DNA from 2 places in the Pseudobacillus sp. FSL P4-0506 genome. Region 1 is predicted to be linked to the other one. Evidence: riboswitches for the same ligand, from Rfam matches in the RefSeq annotation. Region 1 holds a riboswitch; the other holds the start of a gene.
The links. Region 1 has a riboswitch for cobalamin ahead of MKZ02_RS12905 ((2Fe-2S) ferredoxin domain-containing protein). Riboswitches for the same ligand answer to the same signal wherever they lie in the genome.
Positions count from the first base shown of each region.

Region 2: it holds a riboswitch for cobalamin, as region 1 does, so the genes downstream of both, MKZ02_RS13455 (ribonucleoside-diphosphate reductase subunit alpha) here and MKZ02_RS12905 ((2Fe-2S) ferredoxin domain-containing protein) in region 1, are expected to answer to the same signal.

Region 1 is NZ_JBBOOI010000001.1:2,554,302-2,557,416, forward strand. It holds gene MKZ02_RS12895 (MerR family transcriptional regulator) at 1-200, shown strand, start outside; gene MKZ02_RS12900 (GHMP family kinase ATP-binding protein) at 213-1,082, shown strand; cobalamin riboswitch at 1,192-1,381, shown strand; gene MKZ02_RS12905 ((2Fe-2S) ferredoxin domain-containing protein) at 1,537-1,920, shown strand; gene cobJ (precorrin-3B C(17)-methyltransferase) at 1,940-3,115, shown strand, end outside.
Region 2 is NZ_JBBOOI010000001.1:2,662,320-2,665,434, forward strand. It holds gene MKZ02_RS13445 (YitT family protein) at 1-725, shown strand, start outside; gene MKZ02_RS13450 (sporulation protein) at 930-1,337, shown strand; cobalamin riboswitch at 1,431-1,608, shown strand; gene MKZ02_RS13455 (ribonucleoside-diphosphate reductase subunit alpha) at 1,819-3,115, shown strand, end outside.

The DNA of each region.
Region 1 (3,115 bases):
AGGAGGGAAAGTTGATTGCTTCTGACGTTCTCTTACTGACAGATGAAATGTTTGCCGGAAATCGGGAGCTGGAAGAAAAGTTTTGGCGTGTACGGAAATCAGCAGATAAATCAGAGCTTCTAAATTTATATCCTATTAAAAAAGAGGTGATCTGTTTTTTGGAGGACGCTATTTACTTATTTGAACAAGCACGTGAATGAGGTGGTTATATAGTGAAAAAAGGAGTTGGAAGATCCACCGGTACATTTGGCGAGCTTGCCCAGGGAGAAAAGAATGGTCAGCCATTCCTATTTACGCTGCCTGTTCCCTTAACAAGCAAAGTATGGTTTGTTCCCACTCACTCTCCTGGTGTACGCAGTGACCATCCTTATAAGAGAAAAGCGATCTACGCTGCAGAGCTTGCATTGAAGAGAGCTGGGATGAGTGTAGGAGGAACATTATACTTTTCGTCACAAATTCCTGTCAGCAAAGGGATGGCAAGCAGCTCTGCGGATATAACTGCTGCCGTGCGCGCTGTCGCTATGAGTGTGGGGATAGACTTTACGGACTCAGCTATTGCAGAAATCGCTGCTGCTGTTGAACCGACAGATGGAGTTATGTATCAGGGCATCAATGCCGTGAACCAGAAAACAGGCGAACTGCTCTATTCTTATCCAAATTTCCCTGAGTTGTTTCTTATCGGTTATGACAGTGGGGGACGATTGAATACACAACAGTACTATAGGATGAAAGGTGAATATTCTGCTGCTGCAAAGCTGCAAATGGCTCAATTATTTGATGAAATGCACGACAGTCTCTTGTCCGGCAGTGTACCTGCCATTTTGTCTGCCGTCACGAAAAGCGCGAAGTTAAATGAGGAGCTGCTGCCTAAGCCTTTTTTCTCGTTGTTCGCTGAGCTGGCTAAAAGATTTGAATTGGGAGTCATTGTAGGTCACAGCGGGACCGTGATAGGCTTGCTGTGTCATAGATATGATCCTTCTTTTTTAGAAAAAATGTCTGCCGTCAAGCAGATCATTAAGCAGAAAACAGGCTGGAAGCCTTTCATTTCCGTGCCTGTACCTGCTTTATCTTCTTCTTCATAGTTCAACAAAAGAAACGTTATGTAAAATTTCCCTTGTCAAATGAATGAAGAACCTGCTAATCTAATAAAAGAGTTTGAAATTTAGAAAAATCAGGATGACATACATAAAAATTGAATAATAAGAAGAGAGTGCCCGGGAGAGTCATTTCTGGGATAATAGGGAAATCGGTGAAAGTCCGATGCAGCCCCCGCTACTGTAAACGGTGATGAAATTGTCAACAGCCACTGGCGTAATGCCGGGAAGGGACAAGAGTAAGTGGACCCGTAAGCCAGGAGACCTGCTTTCTTCTTCGAACCATCATTCTTCGGAGGGAAGAACAGGATGACTGTATGGAACGGTGTCGGTGCATTCGGCATGATTACTCGTTCCTTGAGTAGCTTATATACGTAGCTCTTAGTCCTTAACTTCTTCTGAAGTTAAGGACTTTTTTATTTTCCAAAAAGGAGTGGGGAATGTGGCGACATGGGATTTAACAGAAATGAACCATCATGTATTCATTTGCAATGGTTCGAGCTGTATGCGAAAAGGCGGAGAAGAGGTCACGCAGACAGTCAGAGAAGAAATAAAAAAACGGGAGCTTGATGTTCGGGTGCATACGACAAGAACAAGATGTAACGGCCGCTGTAAAGATGCTTGTGTCGTCATCGTTTACCCGGAAGGCACATGGTACCACGAGGTGGATGAACAGCTCGCAGAGAAAATTGTGGCTTCCCATCTCCAAGAAGGCCAGCCGGTTGAAGAAGCTGTCACGTACACTTATTACGAAAAAGGCATGATTCTTCAAAATGACCGTGTAACCGGTGTGGCCAAAGATAAAGAAAAGCAAACAGCCAAGTAAGCAGAGGAGGGCGAATAGAGTGAAGGGAAAATTATTGGTTGTCGGATTTGGACCGGGCAGCGCAGAGCACATTACAGAACGGGCCAAGGAAGCGCTAAAGGAAAGCGACTGTATTATCGGTTATAAAACATACGTCGATTTGATCGCAGACTTTATTGAGGGAAAAGAAATCATCAGCACCGGGATGTCAGAGGAAGTGAGCCGTGCACAGGCCGCTGTTAAATTAGCGGAAGAAGGAAAAACGGTGGCGGTCATTTCAAGCGGAGATGCCGGTGTCTATGGCATGGCAGGTCTTGTCTATGAAGTACTCGTTGAACAAGGTTGGAAAGAAGCGGACGGCGTGGGAGTAGAGATTGTACCGGGAATTTCGGCGATCAATTCCTGTGCTTCTCTTCTTGGGGCACCGGTTATGCACGATGCTTGCACAATCAGCTTAAGTGACCATCTAACGCCGTGGGATTTGATTGCCAAGCGGATAGAAGCAGCAGGGGCAGCTGATTTTGTCATCGCTTTATACAATCCAAAGAGCGGAAGAAGAACGAGACAAATTGCGGAAGCGCAGCGCATTTTATTAAAGCACCGTTCACCGGATACGCCAGTCGGCCTCGTCAAGAGCGCTTACCGGGAAAGAGAACAAGTGGTGATCACAGACTTGAAGAATATGCTGGATCATGATATCGGCATGCTGACGACCGTAATCATTGGCAATTCAACCACATTCCTTTACGACAACAAAATGATTACACCGAGGGGCTATCAGCGCAAATATACATTAACATCAGAAAAGCAGCCGCTAAAGCCGCACGAACGGTTGAAGCCGAAAAATGAGCCGTGGGCTCTTCATGGAGGGCAAGAGGAGAAAACAGACCTGTACAAGCTTGGAATGAAAGCGCTCCGCCTTTTAGATGGAAAAGACAAACAAGAGACAAGTCAGCCGCTGTTCAAGAGAAAAGTAGAATCCATTTTTGAAGTAGCTGTCAGCCCGGGAGTGGCGAATAAGGTGTTCTCGGCTGAGCAAATGCTCGTTCTTTCAAAAGCAGCCGGAGAAAAAGGGGCTATCGAATATACGCCTCATCACCAAGTAATTTTACGGGTGCCGACAGAAGATCCTCATCAAGTAACAGCTTCCTTAAAAGATGCCGGATTTTTGCTTTCACCTATTGGGGATGTTGCAACGGTGAAAGCCTGTGACTTC
Region 2 (3,115 bases), 110 kb from region 1:
TTTCCATTATGCTTTCCCACATTACAGGAGTAAAACTTGGTATCTTTCTTTTTATCTTAAATTTACCGTTTGTATACTTGGGATATAAGCAATTTGGGAAAACTTTTGCCATATCGACTGTATATGGGATTATTATGCTATCTGTCTTCGCCACATTTTTTCACCCGATTATGCCGTTTACTGAGGATATCCTTCTGGCCACAATTTTTGGAGGGATTTTTCTAGGTGTTGGGGTTGGGATGGTCATCCGAAATGGCGGGGCGCTAGATGGGACTGAAGTACTTTCAATTGTGATAAGCAAAAAAGTCCCTTTTTCTGTTGGTGAAATTGTCATGTTCATTAACTTATTTATACTTAGCTCTGCAGGGTTTGTCTACACGTGGGATCGTGCGATGTATTCTATCCTAGCTTATGTGGTAGCTGCTAAAGCGATCGATATTGTCGTTGCCGGGATGGAAGAATCAAAATCGGCATGGATTATTAGCGATGAAGCAAGAGAGATAGGCGATGCCATTAATAGCCGATTAGGAAGAGGCGTCACTTATTTACATGGAGAGGGCGCTTATACAGGTGATGACAAAAAGGTTATATTTTGCATCATTACCCGTTTGGAAGAATCTAAATTAACCACAATCGTGGAGGAGATCGATGCTTCGGCTTTCCTGGCCATTGCAGATATTTCGGAAGTGCGCGGTGGACGGTTTAAAAAGAGAAACATCCATTAAATTATTAATCTATTTGCGATCACAACTGTACATATTTTTCAGTTGGCAGACAAAGTCCACAAGGTAAAACATACTTTTTAAAAAGTATGTTTTTATTTATTTATGTGTAAAATTCAAATTCAAAACCATCCTATTTGGTTAAGATTAAGGAGCGAGCCTCGGGGAATATTAAACTAATACTAACTAAAAGAAAGGAGAAGTTTCATGTGGAAACATATTTTATCCAGTATTGGAATTGGCGGAGTAGCGATTGATACAGCTCTTCAAAAAGAGGCTTACCACAGAGGGGATAAAATTGAAGGAACAGTATTGATTAATGGCGGCCGGGCTGCGGAACCAATTGATGCACTCATTGTTTCTTTGCATCTGCAAATGGATGAAGTTCGCGAAGACAGTGATTTTGCATACCATGACAAAGATGTAAAAGAAATTCTTATCCCGATTCAACGTGAAATCCAGCCTAAAGAAAAGCTAACGATTCCTTTCTCGCTGGAAATTGACCTTGAACATCCACCTACCAGTGATACAAATAAAACCTTTTTAAAAACAACCGCTGTGATTCCGCAAGCCGTTGATCCTTCTGGTCAGGATGAATTAATCATTTTAAATTAAATAAGGACAGAAAAATAAATCAAGGCTTGCACAGGAGAATTTTCATTGTTATACTAATCCGGACACAACATTTAGTGGTAATGCTTTAATTAAATCAATATTTAGTAAAAAGGTGCTGTCACAGCTTAATAGGGAATTCGGTGAAATACCGAAGCTGTCCCCGCAACTGTAAGTGTGAACGACCGCAGATCAATCCACTGTCTAATAGATGGGAAGGAATGTGGAAGGAAGAAGCACAAGCCAGGAGACCTGCCTTTTTACTGCGTGTACTCTTCTTCGGGAGTTGGGAAGAAAGCGCGGAGAAAATAAAAATGTCTTTCGTTCAGACAAGCTCTTTTGATGATGCTTAGGAGCAGGTCTGTCCCATTTTTCATTAAACTTTTATTTCTTCGCTCTTATCCCATCTTTCATCTAGAAAGATGGTTTTTTTATGGACAAAAAAATCTCTTTCTAAACTACTTATCGTTTAGGAGGAACAAATATGATTCAAACAGTACAAAGTGTGGCAGAAGAGGCGTTCAGTGAAATTCAAAAAGAATTCCCCTCTATTGAACTGGCAAGCTACAAGAAAAAAGTAAGGGTAACTTTGGATACGAGAGAGGGATGGACAAATGAGCAGGTTCAGCAGCTGCTTTTACATTCAGCCGTGGAGCGGATCACAAGTGAAGAACCGGATTGGACATTTGTAGCTGCCCGTCTGTATTTACAACAATTATATAAGCAAGCAGCTATAACACGTGGGGAAAACACCAATAGGTATGGCAGCTTCTTGAACCTTATTCACCTTCTGCTGAAAGAAGGAATATACAATCCGCAGTTAACGACAGCTTATACGGAAGCGGAGATTAATGAGTTAAGCACCATCATTGATCCTGATAAAGATCACTTATTTACATACATCGGAATTGTTACATTGAGCGAAAGATATTTAGCTCATACGCTCGACAAGCAGCCAGCAGAGCTTCCGCAGGAAAGATGGCTCATTATTGCGATGACGTTAATGATGAACGAACCTCAATCGGTACGTCTCCAATACGTAAAAGAAGCATATTGGGCTCTTTCTAATTTATATATGACAACAGCTACGCCAACACTTGCCAATGCCGGGAAATCATACGGCCAGCTGTCAAGCTGCTTTATCGATACGGTGGACGACAGCCTGCAAGGGATCTTTGATGCCAATACGGACGCTGCCAATTTGAGCAAAAATGGAGGGGGCCTGGGCATTTACTTAGGGAAAATTCGCAGCCAGGGCAGTGACATTAAAGGATTCAAAAATGTCAGCTCCGGCGTGATTCCATGGATGAAACAGCTCAATAATACGGCCGTTTCTGTCGATCAGCTCGGACAGCGTCAGGGGGCGATCGCTGTTTATCTCGATGTCTGGCATAAAGACATTTTTTCCTTTTTAGAAACCCGTTTGAATAACGGAGATGAACGCCGCCGAACACATGATTTGTTTACCGGTATAACGATACCGGATTTGTTTATGGAAGCTGTTGATAACAGGGAAGAATGGCATTTATTTGACCCGCATGAGGTAAGGAAGGTAATGGGCTACTCGCTTGAAGACTCATTTGATGAAAAAAGAGGAGCAGGTACATTTAGAAACCGGTATAAAGAGTGTGCGGCTCATCCAGCGCTCAGCAAAAAAACCGTGCCGGCTATTGAGATTATGAAAGCTATTATGATTTCCCAGCTTGAAACAGGCACCCCTTATATGTTTTACAGGGATACCGTCAACCGGGCGAATCCGAATAAGCATGCCGGCATGATTT